One region of the Kitasatospora sp. NPDC001309 genome, then DNA from elsewhere that is predicted to be linked to it. Evidence: riboswitches for the same ligand, from Rfam matches in the RefSeq annotation. Region 1 holds a riboswitch; each other region holds the start of a gene.

What was found. Region 1 has a riboswitch for cyclic di-AMP ahead of ACFY2K_RS41600 (NlpC/P60 family protein). Riboswitches for the same ligand answer to the same signal wherever they lie in the genome.
Region 2: linked by a shared signal. The riboswitch ahead of ACFY2K_RS05775 (hypothetical protein) and the one ahead of ACFY2K_RS41600 (NlpC/P60 family protein) in region 1 are both predicted to bind cyclic di-AMP.
Region 3: linked by a shared signal. The riboswitch ahead of ACFY2K_RS29520 (transglycosylase family protein) and the one ahead of ACFY2K_RS41600 (NlpC/P60 family protein) in region 1 are both predicted to bind cyclic di-AMP.
Region 4: linked by a shared signal. The riboswitch ahead of ACFY2K_RS18830 (peptidoglycan DD-metalloendopeptidase family protein) and the one ahead of ACFY2K_RS41600 (NlpC/P60 family protein) in region 1 are both predicted to bind cyclic di-AMP.

Annotation. Positions count from the first base shown of each region.
Region 1 covers NZ_JBIAXC010000077.1:12,127-14,318, forward strand. Annotated here, with positions in the region: gene ACFY2K_RS41600 (NlpC/P60 family protein) at 1-772, opposite strand, end outside; cyclic di-AMP (ydaO/yuaA leader) riboswitch at 783-938, opposite strand; gene ACFY2K_RS41605 (NlpC/P60 family protein) at 1,278-2,192, opposite strand, start outside.
Region 2 covers NZ_JBIAXC010000004.1:95,995-98,186, forward strand. Annotated here, with positions in the region: gene ACFY2K_RS05775 (hypothetical protein) at 1-1,207, opposite strand, end outside; cyclic di-AMP (ydaO/yuaA leader) riboswitch at 1,215-1,322, opposite strand; gene ACFY2K_RS05780 (MoaF N-terminal domain-containing protein) at 1,767-2,096, shown strand; gene ACFY2K_RS05785 (alpha/beta hydrolase) at 2,170-2,192, opposite strand, start outside.
Region 3 covers NZ_JBIAXC010000034.1:103,765-105,956, forward strand. Annotated here, with positions in the region: gene ACFY2K_RS29520 (transglycosylase family protein) at 1-872, opposite strand, end outside; cyclic di-AMP (ydaO/yuaA leader) riboswitch at 880-1,050, opposite strand; gene ACFY2K_RS29525 (hypothetical protein) at 1,528-2,192, opposite strand, start outside.
Region 4 covers NZ_JBIAXC010000017.1:36,846-39,037, forward strand. Annotated here, with positions in the region: gene ACFY2K_RS18825 (MFS transporter) at 1-635, opposite strand, end outside; cyclic di-AMP (ydaO/yuaA leader) riboswitch at 948-1,130, shown strand; gene ACFY2K_RS18830 (peptidoglycan DD-metalloendopeptidase family protein) at 1,133-2,098, shown strand.

The DNA.
Region 1 (2,192 bases):
CGTGCGAACTGCCCGGGGCGATCTTGACCGGCGCGGCGGTGGAGCCCGAGCCGAGGTCGCTGCGGCTGCTGTCGCGCGAGGCGCGGTCCGGGGCGGCGGCCTTCGCGGCGGCGTCCGCCTTGGCCTTGGCGTCGGCGGCGGCCTTGTCCTCGGCCGCCTTGATCGCCTGGCGCTCCTGCTCGGTCAGCGTGTTGAGCAGGTCCTGGGCGGCCTTGAGCTTGTTCTGGACCTCGTCCTTGGAGGCCTTCAGCTGCTGGGTCGTGGACTCCAGCTCGCCGAGCTTGCCCTGGGCCTCGGTGCGGTCCTGGTCCAGCTTGCGCTGCTGGTCCTGGAGCTGCTTGAGCTGGTTCTTCTGGGTGCTGCCCGCCTGGTTCAGCGCGCCGGCCTGGTTGAGGAAGTTGTCCGGGCTGGAGGAGAACATCAGCTGGACCGTCGGGGATATGCCCCCGTTGCGGTACTGCTCGCCGGCGATCTCGGCCAGGCCGCCCTGGAGGTCGGTCACCTGGGCCTGCTGGCGGGCCACCTGGTCCTGGAGGCCGGAGACCTGCTTCTCCAGCTCCTGCTGCTTCTCCTGCGCGGCGTTGTACTTCTCGGTCGCCTGCTCGGCCTGCTCGTTGAGCTGGTCGACCTGCTCCTTGACCTGGTCCTTGGTCGGCTGCGGGTCGGCGTGCGCGCCGGACTGCGCGGAGAGCGCGACGGCGGCGGCGGCGAAACCGGTCAGGATCGAGACGCGGGTACGGCTGGCGGGCTTGGGACGACGATGGGACGCCACGAAGGCGGACTCCTTCTTCCTACGCCGCCTACCGGGTGAGCTGACGGGTTCGGGCCGGAAGCATGCCCTACGACGCCTCACCGGCCTCACCTACGGCCGACCTGGCGCCGATTCACCCCGGAGGAACGTGTGGTTCCCCGGCTCCGCTCCACAGCGCCCCCGACTACTGGGCTCCCCTGTCGGGCAGTCGCTTCGACCTGCCCCGCTGTTTCGCGAACTCGGCGGTAACCACCGCCGCCACCCAGGCTGGGTGATCGACTGTGCGGTGGTTCGGAGCACGACCCTAGTAACTGAACCGTGATCCGTTCAAATCCTTGTCAGAAAAAAGACGGAAGATTACCCATGTTCTTTTGTGAAAATGACTGATGGTGATCACCGGCGCACGCAAAGCTGATCGACTCTCACCCTCCGGCCCGCCCGGTCCGCAAACCCGGAGCGCCACCCCCGACCGGAGGTGGCGCGGATCACAGGGCCGGAACCGGCCCCTCGGGGAGGTACCGGAGCGTCAGATCCGGCGGATCGTGTTGATCGACATCGCGTCGGCCTTCATCACCTTCACCACGTCACCGGTGTGCGGCGCGTGGACCACCATGCCGTTGCCGATGTACATCCCGACGTGGTGCATGTCGCCGCCGTAGATCACCAGGTCACCCGGCTGGGCGGTGGCCAGCGTCACGGCGGTCCCGATGTGGCCCTGCTCCTGCGAGGTGCGCGGCAGCGAGACGCCGGCCTGGCCGTACGCCCAGACCATCAGGCCCGAGCAGTCGAAGGTGGAGGGCCCGGTGGCGCCCCACACGTACGGCGAACCCTGCTTGCTCATCGCCTTGGCCACCGCCACGGCGGCGTAGCCGCTGGCCGGCGGCAGGTTGCTGAGGTCGACCCGGTCGGCGCCGCGGGAGGCGCGGTCGTCCTGCTGCTGCTGGGCCCGGAGCGCGGCCCGGTCGGCGGCGCTGAGCGAGTTCAGCAGGTCCTGGGCGGTCTTCAACTTGGTGTTGACGTCCGCCTTGGCCTGGTTGAGGTCCTTGGTGGTGGAGTCCAGGGAGGCGAGCACGGCGGCCGCCTCGGCCTTCTCCTGGTCCAGCCGGCGCTGCTGGTCGAGCAGGCCCTTGAGCGCCTCGGTCTGGGTGGTGCTGGCCTGCTGGACGCTCGACGCCTTGTCCAGGTAGCCGGACGGGTCGGAGGAGAGCATCAGCTGGACGGACGGGTCGATGCCGCCGGTGCGGTACTGCTCGCCCGCGACCTGGGCCAGGCCCACCTGGAGCTGGCTCATCTGGTCCTGGCTGCGGGCCACCTGGTCCTGGAGCTGGTCGGCCTGCTTGCGGAGCTGGTCGGAGCGCTCCTTGGCGCCGTTGTACTTCTCGGCCGCCTGCTCCTGCTCCTGCTGGAGCTGGTCGATCTGCGCCTTGACGTCACTCTTGTT
Region 2 (2,192 bases), on a different contig from region 1:
CGTCCGAGAACACCTTGACGCCGTTGACGTACCAGTCCACCGAGTTGGCGCCGTAGTAGGTGCCGATGGTCACCCACTGGTCGGTGCCGATGGCGCTCGCGTCGGTGTAGTAGTCGGGGTTGCCGGGGTTGACGTGGTTGGTCAGCTCCAGCAGGTTCGGGTTGTCGGGGTGGTACTCGAAGGAGTCGATCTCCCCGTTGCCGTTCTTCCAGGTCCACAGGGCGGGCCAGGCGCCGGTGCCGGCGGGCAGCTTGACCCGGGTCTCGGCGTAGTCGCCGGTCTTGACCTGGAAGCCCTCGGCGGAGCCCTCGGTGGTCAGGAAGCCGGTGTTCCAGGACTGCTTGCCGTTCTCCAGCGTCGGCCCGCCCGGGGTGGCGGTGAAGGTGGCGACGCCGTTCGCGACGGTGACGTTGTCCTTGTTCAGCCAGTCGAGCTTGTTGTCGTCCGGGTTGTGGTTCCCGTACTTGTACGAGGTGCTCTTGTCGCCGACCCAGCGCTGGCCCCAGTTGATCGGGCCGTTGAACTCGTCGGACCAGGTCAGCGACTTGCCGGCGATCGGGGAGGACGGCGCCGGGGTCGTCGGGGTGGCCGTGGCGGTGGGGGTCGGCGTCGCGGTCGGGCTCGCGGTGGGGGACGCGGTCGCGGTGGGCTTCGCCGTCGGGCTCGCGGTCGCGGTCGGGGAGGGGGTGGGCTTCGCCGTCGGGGTCGCCGTCGGGGACGGAGCCGGCGTGGGCGAACCCGTGGCCGAGACCACCAGCTGCTGCGAGGGCAGGTTGTGCCAGGCGCCGCCGAGGTCCTGCCAGAAGCCGAACTGGGTGTACGCCCCGGCGGCCAGGGTGCGGGCGGCGCTGGTGTAGGTGAGTCCGCCGGGGCAGATCTGCACGTTGCTCGCGTTGCCCGGGAAGTCCAGGTTGGTGCCGCGCGCGTCACGGACGCCGACGCCGACGGTCTTGGCGGTGAAGCAGGACGAGGAGTGCAGGGCCAGCGAGGCGGTGCCGGCCCTGCCGGCGACCATGGTGGCGGGGGCGAGCCGGTCCTGGGTGACGGTCGGGCCGGTGGCGGCCTGGGCGCCGGAGACGGACGGCAGGCCGAGCAGGCCGGCGCCGGTGATGGCGAGCGCCCCGGTCGTGGCGAGGGCGGCGTTGCGGCCGCGGTGGGACGGACGGGCGTGGCGGGGCGCGCGACGGCGCCGGGCAGGCTGGTGCATGGGGGTCCTCTGCCACGCCTGCGAGGTGAGCTGTCGGATTCGGGCTGCAGTTGCCCGGCCGCCTGTGGAGCGGCTTCACCCCTAGCCACGCCCCGCACGCTGGTGCGTACGGGCCGGGCGCTGACCTTGGTTCCCCCGCTCCCGTCCGCTGTGGTGCTCGGGTACTCGCCGGCGGGTGGACGGGACTCGGCGTCCCGGCGGCGGGGTCCGCGACAGCGGACGACGACTGCAGGCTAGGCAGGCCGTCCGTGGACGGACAACCTCATGGGGCCGGTTGTCGCGCAGCTCACAGTGGTGTCGATCAACGACGCTGCGTGGCGGCCGAGTTGATCAATGGAGCCGACGCCGACCCGCGGCCCCGCCGGGCCCGCCCGGGATGGGGGTCACACACGGTGCGCGGCGCGGCGGTGGCGGACCGTGTGTGACCGCCGTGGCGTGGAGCCGCCCGAGTCCGCCCCATCGGATAAATTGGAGCCCTGGGATTTTCCGCGGTGCACAAGAGCACCGGCCGGAGCCGTACGACCCGTCCCCCGTTCCAGAGAAGAGGTTCCGCCCCACCATGACCGCGTCCCTGCCCGCCTTCGCCGGCCGTACCTACGTCTTCCGGGCCGACAACGGCGCGGCCTTCCGCAACTCCTACTCGGCCGACGGCACCCGGCTGCGCTGGGAGGGCCTCGGTGAGTCGGCGGGCCAGTGGGAGGACGTGCGGCTGCACGTCGCCGAGGTCGCGCCGGAGATCTACTTCATCAGCTGGACGGAGCAGAGCGGGATCACCGTCAGTCACGTGATGGACCTCAACGCGCTGACCGTACGGGCCTTCTGGACCTTCGAGGGCGAGGGCGGCCGGGTCGGCCAGCTGCACACCGGGACGCTGGAACGGGTCGCCTGACCGGCGCCGGAACGCACCGAACCCCCGGGAGCCGAGGCTTCCGGGGGTTCGGTGCGTTCCGCGGGCGGCGCCGTCAGACGGTCTGGCCCGGGTGGC
Region 3 (2,192 bases), on a different contig from region 1:
GTGGCGGACGGCTTGCTCTGGGCGGTCGGCTTGGCGTTCACGGCACCGCCGTTCGAGGCCTGGCCGGCCTTCTTCGAGCGGTCGAACCAGGTGAAGTCCGAGCCGGACTTGGCGGCGGAGCCGTCGGCCTGGGCCGAGGTGCCGTCACCGAAGGTCAGCTGCTGGCCCGGGTAGATGGTGTCCGGGCCCTCGGTCAGGGTGCTGCGGTTGAGGTCGTACAGCCGCTGCCAGCCGCCCTGGACGTTGTGCTTGTCGGCGATCGAGGACAGCCAGTCGCCGTCGACGACGGTGTAGCCGCCGGCCTGGGCCTGCGCCTGGCGCTTCTGGGCCCAGGTGCTGTCGGCGGACGGGGCGGAGGCGGCCGCGGCGTCGTCGGAGGCCTGGGCCTGGTCCTGCGCGGGGGCGGCGGGCTTCGCGGCCGGCTTGCTCGGGGCGGCCGGCTTGGCGGCGGGCTTGGCCGCGGTGGAGCCGGCCGAGGTGTCGACGGTGGGCGCGGCGCCGCCCTTGGTCAGACCGGCCTGGACGGAGCAGACCGGCCAGGCGCCGGGGCCCTGCGAGGCAAGGACCTTCTCGGCGACGGAGATCTGCTGGTCCTTGGTGGCCTGGTCGGCCTGCGGGGCGTAGCTGGTGCCGCCGAAGGCGGCCCAGGTGCTGGAGGTGAACTGGAGGCCGCCGTAGAAGCCGTTGCCGGTGTTGATGCTCCAGTTGCCGCTGCTCTCGCACTGGGCGACCTTGTCCCAGGTGGCGACGGAGGCGGCGTTCGCGGTGCCGGTGGTGAGGCAGGGGACGGTGAGGCCGACGCCGGCGACGCCGAGGGCGGCGATCACGCGACGGGTGCGGCTGGACAGGCGGTTGCCGTTGGAAGGCAGCATGAAGACGCGGTCCTCTCCCACGCCTGCGAGGTGAGCTGTCGGATTCGGGCTGGAGTTGCCCGGCCGCGCTGTGGGCGCGGCTTCACCCCTAGCCCTGGACCGTTCCGGAAAACGGTCCGGGGCGACTTACCTGTGGTTCCCCCGCTCCTGCCGTGATGCGATTTCGCGCTGCCAGGACATCCGACGGCAGGACTCGGCGTCGCGGATGAACTGGGTCCGTGTGGTCACGAACGGGGAGCACGTTAAGCAGACTTAAGTTAAAACTGCAAATACCTGTGATGCGCATCACGGTTTAGTGGAAAACGTCAAATGGGCCGTAATTCATGATCGTAAATGATCGTTTTCCGGCAATATCGCAGCGGATTCTCATAACTGGCTCCGCCTCAGAAAAGAGGTGACGGAGCGTTGGGGCACAAGGGGCGCGCGCCCGAGGCGCGGGGGAGCGGTAGTGAATCGCGCGCTGGGGAACGCGCCCGTCATTCGCCGAGTGTCCATTGACAAATGAGCTGGAAACGGACATTGCGCCGCATTGCCCGCTTAGCGCACCAGCGGGGTGAATCGGAACACGCCGAAAGGGCCCGGAACGAGGTCGTTCCGGGCCCTTTCGGCAGTGCGGGTCCGCCGGCGGTGGCCGACGGGCGTTCAGTGGGTCGTGCTAGCCCTCCACGGGCCCTTCGGCGGCCGCGTGGGCGCGTCGGGAGCCCTCCCCGGCCCCGACGGCGGCCGCGGCCTCCGCCTCGGCCTCGGCGAGCTCCTCCGCCGTCGGCACCGGCAGGGCGGCCAGGTAGGTGGAGGCGATCAGCTGGCCGACCGTCGGGTAGGCGCCCAGCGGCGCGGCCGACGGGCAGCCGGTCTCCTCGGCGGCCGTGGCGAGCAGCTCCGGGTCCGCCTCCGGGCCGATGACGAGCGGGGCCAGGGCCGGGCGCTCGGAGCCGGTCTCCCGGAGGTGGCCGACGGCGGCGGCGACGGAGCCGGGCACGTCGAGCGCGGCGGCGACGACCGGCACGGCCAGTCGGGCGGCCAGCAGCACGCCGGTGATCCCGGCCGCGGCGGCCGCGTCCTCGCCGCCGACGGTGGTCAGGACCACGCCGTCCGCGGCGGTCGCGATGGCGAACAGCCGGGCCCGGTCGGCCCGCGCCAGCCCGGCCTCGGACAGCCGGACGTGGACGGCCTCGGCCAGCAGCGGGTGCGGGCCCAGCGCGTCGGTGACGGTCGCGCCGTACTGGGCGGCGAGGGCGTGAAGCCCGGTCAGGAAGTCGTGCGGGCCCGGGACCAGCGGCACCACCACGGGCGTCGGCAGTCCGGCCTCGGCGGCCGCCT
Region 4 (2,192 bases), on a different contig from region 1:
AGCAGGGCGCCGGGCACGTCGAAGCGGCCGGCGGCGGACTCGTCCCGGCTCTCCGGGACGTAACGGGAGGTCACCGCGATCACGGCGGCGGCCAGCGGCAGGTTCAGCAGGAAGATCCAGCGCCAGCCCGGGCCGTCCACCAGCCAGCCGCCGAGGAAGGGGCCGACGGCCGCCGACACCCCGCCCAGGCCGGACCAGAGGCCGACCGCCGCCGAGCGGTCGTCCGGGTAGAAGACCGCCTGGAGCATGGCGAGCGAGCCCGGGGTGAGCAGCGCGCCGCCGATGCCCTGGACGGCGCGGGCGGCGATCAGCACGTGGATGGTCGGGGCCGCGGCGCAGGCCGCGGAGGCGACGGCGAACCAGACCACGCCGATCAGGAAGACCCGGCGCCGTCCGTAGCGGTCGCCGAGGGCGCCGCCGAGCAGGATCAGGCCGGCCAGGGTGAGCAGATAGGCGTTCAGGGTCCATTGCAGGGAGGCGAGGGAGGCGCCGAGGTCGGCGCCGATCCGGGGCAGGGCGACGTTGACGACGGTGCCGTCGAGCATCGCCATGCTGGAGCCGAGCACTGTCGCGAGGAGTACCCAGCGGCCCTGCGCGGTGCCCAGGCGCAGAGTGCCGGCTTGAGAGGTGGCCACGGGCCGAATCCTGCGCCCGCCGGGGCGTACGTGACAAGGGTCACCGGGTGGTGTGTCGGTCGGTGGCGGTGCGTGAACGGACGGTCGCACGGGGGTGGTCCCGGCGGCGCAGGGTGGTGGATCAGTGGCGCCGGGTGAATGGATCGTGCACGGAGCGTGCAAGGGATCATTCGGAGGGTGACGGGGCCGCGGGGGTTGTTGCCGATTCAAGAGATCGACATTGCTTCACCCGAACGGATGAGTTTTAGTTCAGCGACCGCCCGGCCAGTCCGGACGGATCCACCGGGTGGAACGCCGAGTCCTGCCGCTGCCCGGTGGCTCGCACCGAACTCTGTACGGCAGGAGCGGGGGACCCACAGGTAAGTCGCCGGACCGGAGTTCGCGCCTTTTCGGGCGCGGACCACCAGGGCCGGCTTGGGGTGAAGCCGCACATGCGGCCGGGCAACTCCAGCCCGAACCCGACAGCTCACCTCGCAGGCGTCGGAGAGGAAAATTCCATGCCTGCACAGGCTCGTCGTATCGCCCTGCCCCGTGCCGCCCGCATCGGCATCGCCACCGCCGTCACCGGGGCCTCGTTCGTCCTGCCGCTCGTGACCGCGATGAGCGCCCAGGCGCACACCGCCCCGGCGGCCACCACCGCCCCGGCCGCTTCCGGGGCCGCCGCTCCGGCTGCCGCCCCGGCCGCCCAGCAGAGCTACCGCGTCGTCAGCGGTGACACCCTGTCGAAGATCGCCGACGCCAAGAACGTCGAGGGCGGCTGGCACGCGCTGTACGAGCAGAACCGCTCGGTGGTCGGCGCCGACCCGAACCTGATCTTCCCCGGTCAGCAGCTGGCCCTCGCCGGTCACGCCGCCGCTCCGGCGAAGCCTGCCGCCCCGGCCAAGCCGGCCGCTCCGGCGAAGTCCGCCGCGCCGGTCACCCAGGACACCTCCGCTGCCGCGGACTCCCAGGTGCAGGTCCGGACCGAGGCCGCCAAGCCCGGCGCCCAGGTGCAGACCCAGGTTCAGACCGCCGCCCCGGCCCAGGCCGTGACCGCGGCCCCGGTCGCCGCCACCTCCGGCTACGTCGCCCCGCTCGCCAACCCCGTGCTGGGCGAGGCCTACGGCGTGGCCGGCTCGATGTGGGCCTCCGGCCACCACACCGGCCAGGACTTCGTCGCCTCCACCGGCACCCCGCTGCGCGCCGTCGCCAACGGTGTCGTGGTGAAGGCCGGCAGCGACGGCGCCTACGGCAACGAGGTCGAGATCAAGCTCGCCGACGGCAAGTACGCCCAGTACGCGCACCTGTCCTCGATCGGCGTGAGCGTCGGTCAGACCGTCACCGCCGGCCAGCAGCTCGGCCTCTCCGGTGCGACCGGCAACGTGACCGGCCCGCACCTGCACTTCGAGATCCGTACCGGTTCCGAGTACGGCTCGGACATCGACCCGGTCGCCTACCTGCGGGCGCACGGCGTCGCGCTCTGACCCTCCGGGGCCTTCCGCAGGAACGTGTGAACCACCGCTGGTGCGGGGCGAATCGACGCCCGGGATGGTCATGTCGGGTGACCGCTCGACCGGG